One region of the Globicatella sanguinis genome, then DNA from elsewhere that is predicted to be linked to it. Evidence: a T-box and tRNA genes for the amino acid it is inferred to sense, from the RefSeq annotation. Region 1 holds a T-box; the other regions hold tRNA genes.
The links. A T-box is a leader RNA that pairs with one kind of tRNA and senses whether it is charged. The one in region 1 lies ahead of CYJ72_RS10850 (valine--tRNA ligase), so its partner is inferred to be a tRNA-Val.
Positions count from the first base shown of each region.

Region 2: it has a tRNA-Val gene. The T-box ahead of CYJ72_RS10850 (valine--tRNA ligase) is inferred to sense a tRNA for this amino acid. The anticodon was not compared.
Region 3: it has a tRNA-Val gene. The T-box ahead of CYJ72_RS10850 (valine--tRNA ligase) is inferred to sense a tRNA for this amino acid. The anticodon was not compared.
Region 4: it has a tRNA-Val gene. The T-box ahead of CYJ72_RS10850 (valine--tRNA ligase) is inferred to sense a tRNA for this amino acid. The anticodon was not compared.

Region 1 covers NZ_CP126962.1:2,459,181-2,461,355, forward strand. The annotation lists gene CYJ72_RS10845 (DUF1846 domain-containing protein) at 1-478, opposite strand, end outside; T-box leader at 959-1,167, shown strand; gene CYJ72_RS10850 (valine--tRNA ligase) at 1,254-2,175, shown strand, end outside.
Region 2 covers NZ_CP126962.1:1,532,240-1,534,414, reverse strand. The annotation lists tRNA gene CYJ72_RS06730 (tRNA-Leu) at 118-201, opposite strand; tRNA gene CYJ72_RS06725 (tRNA-Cys) at 211-281, opposite strand; tRNA gene CYJ72_RS06720 (tRNA-Gln) at 320-391, opposite strand; tRNA gene CYJ72_RS06715 (tRNA-His) at 404-476, opposite strand; tRNA gene CYJ72_RS06710 (tRNA-Trp) at 491-561, opposite strand; tRNA gene CYJ72_RS06705 (tRNA-Tyr) at 585-665, opposite strand; tRNA gene CYJ72_RS06700 (tRNA-Phe) at 678-750, opposite strand; tRNA gene CYJ72_RS06695 (tRNA-Asp) at 754-826, opposite strand; tRNA gene CYJ72_RS06690 (tRNA-Val) at 831-903, opposite strand; tRNA gene CYJ72_RS06685 (tRNA-Glu) at 919-990, opposite strand; tRNA gene CYJ72_RS06680 (tRNA-Ser) at 1,017-1,103, opposite strand; tRNA gene CYJ72_RS06675 (tRNA-Asn) at 1,137-1,209, opposite strand; rRNA gene rrf (5S ribosomal RNA) at 1,228-1,343, opposite strand; rRNA gene CYJ72_RS06665 (23S ribosomal RNA) at 1,427-2,175, opposite strand, start outside.
Region 3 covers NZ_CP126962.1:931,122-933,296, reverse strand. The annotation lists rRNA gene CYJ72_RS04025 (23S ribosomal RNA) at 1-943, shown strand, start outside; rRNA gene rrf (5S ribosomal RNA) at 1,026-1,141, shown strand; tRNA gene CYJ72_RS04015 (tRNA-Val) at 1,162-1,237, shown strand; tRNA gene CYJ72_RS04010 (tRNA-Lys) at 1,239-1,311, shown strand; tRNA gene CYJ72_RS04005 (tRNA-Leu) at 1,319-1,400, shown strand; tRNA gene CYJ72_RS04000 (tRNA-Thr) at 1,433-1,505, shown strand; tRNA gene CYJ72_RS03995 (tRNA-Thr) at 1,526-1,598, shown strand; tRNA gene CYJ72_RS03990 (tRNA-Gly) at 1,616-1,687, shown strand; tRNA gene CYJ72_RS03985 (tRNA-Leu) at 1,710-1,795, shown strand; tRNA gene CYJ72_RS03980 (tRNA-Arg) at 1,805-1,878, shown strand; tRNA gene CYJ72_RS03975 (tRNA-Pro) at 1,885-1,958, shown strand; tRNA gene CYJ72_RS03970 (tRNA-Ala) at 2,014-2,086, shown strand; tRNA gene CYJ72_RS03965 (tRNA-Met) at 2,092-2,165, shown strand; tRNA gene CYJ72_RS03960 (tRNA-Ile) at 2,175-2,175, shown strand, end outside.
Region 4 covers NZ_CP126962.1:429,438-431,612, reverse strand. The annotation lists rRNA gene CYJ72_RS01860 (23S ribosomal RNA) at 1-679, shown strand, start outside; rRNA gene rrf (5S ribosomal RNA) at 763-878, shown strand; tRNA gene CYJ72_RS01850 (tRNA-Val) at 900-975, shown strand; tRNA gene CYJ72_RS01845 (tRNA-Lys) at 977-1,049, shown strand; tRNA gene CYJ72_RS01840 (tRNA-Leu) at 1,057-1,138, shown strand; tRNA gene CYJ72_RS01835 (tRNA-Thr) at 1,171-1,243, shown strand; tRNA gene CYJ72_RS01830 (tRNA-Thr) at 1,264-1,336, shown strand; tRNA gene CYJ72_RS01825 (tRNA-Gly) at 1,354-1,425, shown strand; tRNA gene CYJ72_RS01820 (tRNA-Leu) at 1,448-1,533, shown strand; tRNA gene CYJ72_RS01815 (tRNA-Arg) at 1,543-1,616, shown strand; tRNA gene CYJ72_RS01810 (tRNA-Pro) at 1,623-1,696, shown strand; tRNA gene CYJ72_RS01805 (tRNA-Ala) at 1,752-1,824, shown strand; tRNA gene CYJ72_RS01800 (tRNA-Met) at 1,830-1,903, shown strand; tRNA gene CYJ72_RS01795 (tRNA-Ile) at 1,913-1,986, shown strand; tRNA gene CYJ72_RS01790 (tRNA-Ser) at 2,037-2,126, shown strand; tRNA gene CYJ72_RS01785 (tRNA-Met) at 2,137-2,175, shown strand, end outside.

The DNA.
Region 1 (2,175 bases):
TTTGACCATAGCCTTCTTCTGAAACAATAGTATCAATATCCATAGGATAACCTTGAGTATGCCCATGTGTGTAAACTTTTATACCGCGACGTTCTAACTTAGTTTTTAATTGTTGTGCAGGTGATTGGCCAGTAAAGCGAGTAATGACAACACTGTTAACACTTAAATCCCAATGACGTAAATCATCAATTAATTTTAATAAATCTTGGTCATAGGTAATGCCATAATCGCCACGAACTTTGTTACTTTCAATGTCTCCGGCATAAATACAAATGATAATTTCAGCTTGTTCACGTAAACGGTATAATAGCTTAATTTTACCGTCTGGATCGAAACCAGGTAAAACTCTAGATGCATGATAATCCCCGATTAATTTTCCACCAAACTCGAGGTATAATTTATCATAATGATTAACACGTTCCATAATGTATTGACTTTGTTCATCAAGATACTTTTCACTATCAAATCCAATTTTCATATTATCATTCCTCTCGCTATAACTCATTTAACCATTGTACCAAAATTAATCTAAAATAAAAGTCCTGAGACTAGGTAAAAATGAAAAAATTTATTTTTGGTTCCATCTTTTTTGTTAGTCCTATGATTGAGAGGGATCGAACAGCTTCTAAAGGCGACTATCATAAACTTGATCCATTCAGTCAAGTTATAGTTCGATTATTTGATAGCACTGTGCTTGCGTGGTTTATTCGCTATCCTAACGCGATGTCAATTAACCACAAATATTATTTTTAAAAATATAACATAAGGTTCCAAGTTATATTTCAATTTGGTAAAAACTATTCGCTACTAATTATTGATTCTTTTACTGTTGGACGAACTTTTGATATCATGATGGCATTAAGCAAGAATAATCGCTAATACTTGATGATTGAAGTATTATCAAGCTTGATTAGTGCTTGAAACTATCCGGTTATTTTGTTAGAATGTAAAACATAATATGAATGCGATGAAGAGAAGAGTAGTCAACGCTTTTTCAGAGAGAAAACAGTCGGTGAAAGTTTTCATAGTTGATGAAGGTAGCTTGGAGCTTTAAAGTGTGAACTAATAGTAGTACTTTACGCAGAAGATACTGTGTTAACAACATGGAGAGACACTCGGATTTGTGTCTGAAATTAGGTGGTACCACGTTATTTAAACGTCCTTTGTTCAACAAGGGGCGCTTTTTTATTTTCAAATAACTAGCATCCAACTTAATCAGTAAATCGCAATGAATGAAAGAAAGGAAGTTTCTTATGAAAAAAGAAATGTCAACCAAATATAATCCGCAAGCGGTAGAAGCGGGAAAATATCAACAATGGGTTGAATCAGGTGTCTTTAAACCTTCTGAAGACCCGAATGCGGAACCCTATTCAATTGTCATCCCACCACCAAATGTCACTGGTAAATTACACTTAGGTCATGCTTGGGATGTAACGTTACAAGATATGATTATCCGACAAAAAAGAATGCAAGGCTATGATACTTTATGGTTACCAGGTATGGACCATGCTGGTATTGCGACTCAAGCTAAAGTAGAAGAAAAATTAGCTAAAGAGGGGATTAGTCGTCATGATTTAGGTCGTGAAAAGTTCATCCAACAAGTATGGGACTGGAAAGAAGAATATGCTCAAACTATCCGTCAACAATGGGGTAAAATGGGCGTTTCTGTTGATTACTCTCGTGAACGTTTTACTTTAGATGAAGGTCTTAATAAAGCTGTCAATCGTGTCTTTGTTGAGTTATACAAAAAAGGCTTAATTTATCGTGGTGAGTATATTATTAACTGGGACCCGAAAGCGATGACTGCTTTGTCAGATATTGAAGTCATTCATAAAGACATTGAAGGAGCATTTTATCATATTAATTATCCGGTTGTGGGTAGTGATGAAGTATTAGAAATTGCGACTACACGTCCAGAAACTATGCTCGGTGATACGGCAGTAGTTGTTCATCCTGAAGATGAGCGTTATCAACATCTAATAGGTAAGACCGTGATGTTACCATTAATGAATCGTGAAATACCAATTATCGCCGATGATTATGTCGATGTAGAATTTGGAACGGGAGCCATGAAAGTAACACCCGCTCATGATCCAAATGACTTTGAATTAGGCAATCGTCATAACTTGCAACGTTTAAACGTCATGAATTTAGATGGTTCGATGAATGATAAAG
Region 2 (2,175 bases), 930 kb from region 1:
AGAGGCGTAAAAATAGCGGTAATGGTTCCTGCACCAACACTAAAAATTATAGAACCACAAAAAACCTTAGCACCATAAGGCAACTAAGGTCTTCAAACTGATGTATTTATAAAAATATGCCGGTGGCCGGGGTCGAACCGACACGCCCGTGAAGGCACAGGATTTTGAGTCCAGCGCGTCTGCCAATTCCGCCACACCGGCCTAATTGTAAGGCGGTAACCGGATTTGAACCGGTGATCGAGGTTTTGCAGACCCATGCCTTACCACTTGGCTATACCGCCATATCTTGTATAGCTATTCTTCTATATAAAATAAAAAACTGGGGTAGCTGGATTCGAACCAACGAATGACGGAGTCAAAGTCCGTTGCCTTACCGCTTGGCTATACCCCAATAATATAAAGAGGCGACTGAAGGGAATCGAACCCTCGAATGTCGGTGCCACAAACCGATGCGTTAACCACTTCGCCACAATCGCCATTATCCACCTAACAGGGACTGTAGGAATCGAACCCACACTAACGGTTTTGGAGACCGTTGTTCTACCGTTAAACTAAGTCCCTATCGTCCTCTAGGTCTTATCCTATGGAGGGAGGCAGATTCGAACTGCCGAACCCGAAGGAGCGGATTTACAGTCCGCCGCGTTTAGCCACTTCGCTATCCCTCCGCTTTATGTTAATGGCTTGGGACGGAATCGAACCGCCGACACTTTGAGCTTCAATCAAATGCTCTACCAACTGAGCTACCAAGCCATACGGTCCCGACGGGATTTGAACCCGCGATCTCCTGCGTGACAGGCAGGCATGTTAACCCCTACACCACGGAACCGGAATGGAGGTTAACGGGATCGAACCGCTGACCCTCTGCTTGTAAGGCAGATGCTCTCCCAGCTGAGCTAAACCTCCATGTCTATTCTCTTATGATCCGTACGGGATTCGAACCCGTGTTACCGCCGTGAAAGGGCGGTGTCTTAACCACTTGACCAACGGACCTTCTTGATATAATCGTCTATTCTGTACGGAGAGTAAGGGATTCGAACCCTTGAGACGGTTTCCCGCCTACACGATTTCCAATCGTGCTCCTTCAGCCTCTCGGACAACTCTCCATCTTAGAAGCTGTCTCCACTCTATACAAAATACTCCGCAAGTAGGGCTCGAACCTACGACATCATGATTAACAGTCATGCGCTCTGCCAGCTGAGCTATTGCGGAATGAAAAAAATATACCCTGCGCGGCAACGTCCTACTCTCACAGGACCAAAGGTCCAACTACCATCGGCGCTAAGAAGCTTAACTGCTGTGTTCGGCATGGGAACAGGTGTATCCTTCTTGCCATCATCACCACACAGGTACATTATTTTCTTTAAGTAAACTTATATTAGTTCACTCAAAACTGAATAACTCACAAACCTTTCAACCTTAAATCTTCGTGGTTAAGTCCTCGACCGATTAGTACTAGTCCGCTCCATATATCACTATACTTCCACTTCTAGCCTATCTACCTGATCGTCTCTCAGGGGTCTTACTTCTTACGAATGGGAAATCTCATCTTGAAGCTGGCTTCGCGCTTAGATGCTTTCAGCGCTTATCCTTCCCACACATAGCTACCCAGCGATGCTCCTGGCGGAACAACTGGTACACCAGCGGTGCGTCCATCCCGGTCCTCTCGTACTAAGGATAGCTCTTCTCAAATTTCCTACGCCCGCGACGGATAGGGACCGAACTGTCTCACGACGTTCTGAACCCAGCTCGCGTACCGCTTTAATGGGCGAACAGCCCAACCCTTGGGACCGACTTCAGCCCCAGGATGCGATGAGCCGACATCGAGGTGCCAAACCTCCCCGTCGATGTGAACTCTTGGGGGAGATAAGCCTGTTATCCCCAGGGTAGCTTTTATCCGTTGAGCGATGGCCCTTCCATACGGTACCACCGGATCACTAAGCCCGACTTTCGTCCCTGCTCGACTTGTAGGTCTCGCAGTCAAGCTCCCTTCTGCCTTTGCACTCTACGAATGATTTCCAACCATTCTGAGGGAACCTTTGGGCGCCTCCGTTACACTTTAGGAGGCGACCGCCCCAGTCAAACTGTCCACCTGACACTGTCTCCCGTTGCCTTACAACGCGGGTTAGAGGGTTCATATCACAAGGGTAGTATCCCACCAGCGCCTCCTCGTAAACT
Region 3 (2,175 bases), 1.1 Mb from region 1:
AGTTCCGACCCGCACGAAAGGCGTAACGATCTGGGCACTGTCTCAACGAGAGACTCGGTGAAATTATAGTACCTGTGAAGATGCAGGTTACCCGCGACAGGACGGAAAGACCCCATGGAGCTTTACTGTAACTTGATATTGAGTGTTTGTGTGACATGTACAGGATAGGTAGGAGCTTAAGAATCGTGAACGCCAGTTTACGAGGAGGCGCTGGTGGGATACTACCCTTGTGATATGAACCCTCTAACCCGCGTTGTGAGGCAACGGGAGACAGTGTCAGGTGGACAGTTTGACTGGGGCGGTCGCCTCCTAAAGCGTAACGGAGGCGCCCAAAGGTTCCCTCAGAATGGTTGGAAATCATTCGTAGAGTGCAAAGGCAGAAGGGAGCTTGACTGCGAGACCTACAAGTCGAGCAGGGACGAAAGTCGGGCTTAGTGATCCGGTGGTACCGTATGGAAGGGCCATCGCTCAACGGATAAAAGCTACCCTGGGGATAACAGGCTTATCTCCCCCAAGAGTTCACATCGACGGGGAGGTTTGGCACCTCGATGTCGGCTCATCGCATCCTGGGGCTGAAGTCGGTCCCAAGGGTTGGGCTGTTCGCCCATTAAAGCGGTACGCGAGCTGGGTTCAGAACGTCGTGAGACAGTTCGGTCCCTATCCGTCGCGGGCGTAGGAAATTTGAGAAGAGCTATCCTTAGTACGAGAGGACCGGGATGGACGCACCGCTGGTGTACCAGTTGTTCCGCCAGGAGCATCGCTGGGTAGCTATGTGTGGGAAGAATAAGCGCTGAAAGCATCTAAGCGCGAAGCCAGCTTCAAGATGAGATTTCCCATTCGTAAGAAGTAAGACCCCTGAGAGACGATCAGGTAGATAGGCTAGAAGTGGAAGTATAGTGATATATGGAGCGGACTAGTACTAATCGGTCGAGGACTTAACCACGAAGATTTGAGGTTAAAGGTTTGTGAGTTATTCAGTTTTGAGTGAACTATTATAAGTTTACTTAAAGAAAATAATGTACCTGTGTGGTGATGATGGCAAGAAGGATACACCTGTTCCCATGCCGAACACAGCAGTTAAGCTTCTTAGCGCCGATGGTAGTTGGACCTTTGGTCCTGTGAGAGTAGGACGTTGCCACGCAGGGTATATTTTTTCAAATTGGAGGTTTAGCTCAGCTGGGAGAGCATCTGCCTTACAAGCAGAGGGTCAGCGGTTCGATCCCGTTAACCTCCACCATGACTCGTTAGCTCAGTCGGTAGAGCAACTGACTTTTAATCAGTGGGTCACAGGTTCGAATCCTGTACGGGTCATCAGAATGCGGGTGTGGCGGAATTGGCAGACGCACCAGATTTAGGATCTGGCGCCTTCGGGCGTGGGGGTTCAAGTCCCTTCACCCGCATGAAGACGAACAGATGTTTGTCGAGGTAACAAGCCGGCTTAGCTCAGTTGGTAGAGCATCTGATTTGTAATCAGAGGGTCGAGGGTTCAAGTCCTTTAGCCGGCATATAGGCCTTTTTAGAAGAGGCCGGCTTAGCTCAGTTGGTAGAGCAACGCACTCGTAACGCGTAGGTCACAGGTTCAAGTCCTGCAGCCGGCATGAGTGAATAATAAAACGCGGAAATAGTTCAGTGGTAGAACACCACCTTGCCAAGGTGGGGGTCGCGGGTTCGAATCCCGTTTTCCGCTTTGCCAGCAAACTTAGGCAAATGCCGGGGTGGCGGAACTGGCAGACGCACAGGACTTAAAATCCTGCGGGTAGTGATACCCGTACCGGTTCGATTCCGGTCCTCGGCATTAAAGCATGCACCCATAGCTCAATTGGATAGAGTACTTGACTACGAATCAAGCGGTTGTAGGTTCGACTCCTACTGGGTGTATAGAAACGGGAAGTAGCTCAGCTTGGTAGAGCACTTGGTTTGGGACCAAGGGGTCGCAGGTTCGAATCCTGTCTTCCCGATTTTTTTGAACCAAAAATCAAAAAAACAAAACAAATAGTAAATTCATACCAAAATGGGGGATTAGCTCAGCTGGGAGAGCGCCTGCTTTGCACGCAGGAGGTCAGCGGTTCAATCCCGCTATTCTCCATTCATGGCGGTGTAGCTCAGCTGGCTAGAGCGTCCGGTTCATACCCGGGAGGTCATGGGTTCGATCCCCTTCGCCGCTATAAACACTGG
Region 4 (2,175 bases), 590 kb from region 1:
CGGGAGACAGTGTCAGGTGGACAGTTTGACTGGGGCGGTCGCCTCCTAAAGTGTAACGGAGGCGCCCAAAGGTTCCCTCAGAATGGTTGGAAATCATTCGTAGAGTGCAAAGGCAGAAGGGGGCTTGACTGCGAGACCAACAAGTCGAGCAGGGACGAAAGTCGGGCTTAGTGATCCGGTGGTACCGTATGGAAGGGCCATCGCTCAACGGATAAAAGCTACCCTGGGGATAACAGGCTTATCTCCCCCAAGAGTTCACATCGACGGGGAGGTTTGGCACCTCGATGTCGGCTCATCGCATCCTGGGGCTGAAGTCGGTCCCAAGGGTTGGGCTGTTCGCCCATTAAAGCGGTACGCGAGCTGGGTTCAGAACGTCGTGAGACAGTTCGGTCCCTATCCGTCGCGGGCGTAGGAAATTTGAGAAGAGCTATCCTTAGTACGAGAGGACCGGGATGGACGCACCGCTGGTGTACCAGTTGTTCCGCCAGGAGCATCGCTGGGTAGCTATGTGTGGGAAGGATAAGCGCTGAAAGCATCTAAGCGCGAAGCCAGCTTCAAGATGAGATTTCCCATTCGTAAGAAGTAAGACCCCTGAGAGACGATCAGGTAGATAGGCTAGAAGTGGAAGTATAGTGATATATGGAGCGGACTAGTACTAATCGGTCGAGGACTTAACCACGAAGATTTAAGGTTGAAAGGTTTGTGAGTTATTCAGTTTTGAGTGAACTAATATAAGTTTACTTAAAGAAAATAATGTACCTGTGTGGTGATGATGGCAAGAAGGATACACCTGTTCCCATGCCGAACACAGCAGTTAAGCTTCTTAGCGCCGATGGTAGTTGGACCTTTGGTCCTGTGAGAGTAGGACGTTGCCGCGCAGGGTAAATTATTTTCAAACTGGAGGTTTAGCTCAGCTGGGAGAGCATCTGCCTTACAAGCAGAGGGTCAGCGGTTCGATCCCGTTAACCTCCACCATGACTCGTTAGCTCAGTCGGTAGAGCAACTGACTTTTAATCAGTGGGTCACAGGTTCGAATCCTGTACGGGTCATCAGAATGCGGGTGTGGCGGAATTGGCAGACGCACCAGATTTAGGATCTGGCGCCTTCGGGCGTGGGGGTTCAAGTCCCTTCACCCGCATGAAGACGAACAGATGTTTGTCGAGGTAACAAGCCGGCTTAGCTCAGTTGGTAGAGCATCTGATTTGTAATCAGAGGGTCGAGGGTTCAAGTCCTTTAGCCGGCATATAGGCCTTTTTAGAAGAGGCCGGCTTAGCTCAGTTGGTAGAGCAACGCACTCGTAACGCGTAGGTCACAGGTTCAAGTCCTGCAGCCGGCATGAGTGAATAACAGAATGCGGAAATAGTTCAGTGGTAGAACACCACCTTGCCAAGGTGGGGGTCGCGGGTTCGAATCCCGTTTTCCGCTTTGCCAGCAAACTTAGGCAAATGCCGGGGTGGCGGAACTGGCAGACGCACAGGACTTAAAATCCTGCGGGTAGTGATACCCGTACCGGTTCGATTCCGGTCCTCGGCATTAAAGCATGCACCCATAGCTCAATTGGATAGAGTACTTGACTACGAATCAAGCGGTTGTAGGTTCGACTCCTACTGGGTGTATAGAAACGGGAAGTAGCTCAGCTTGGTAGAGCACTTGGTTTGGGACCAAGGGGTCGCAGGTTCGAATCCTGTCTTCCCGATTTTTTTGAACCAAAAATCAAAAAAACAAAACAAATAGTAAATTCATACCAAAATGGGGGATTAGCTCAGCTGGGAGAGCGCCTGCTTTGCACGCAGGAGGTCAGCGGTTCAATCCCGCTATTCTCCATTCATGGCGGTGTAGCTCAGCTGGCTAGAGCGTCCGGTTCATACCCGGGAGGTCATGGGTTCGATCCCCTTCGCCGCTATAAACACTGGGACCTTTAGCTCAGTTGGTTAGAGCAGACGGCTCATAACCGTCCGGTCGCAGGTTCGAGTCCTGCAAGGTCCATGTCTTGTAGGACAAGAGAAAAGGATAAAAGCATATCAAACGTATCATATGGAGGATTACCCAAGTCCGGCTGAAGGGAACGGTCTTGAAAACCGTCAGGCGTGTAAGAGCGTGCGTGGGTTCGAATCCCACATCCTCCTTTACCAATATCGCGGGGTGGAGAAGCTGGCATCTCGTCGGGCTCATAAC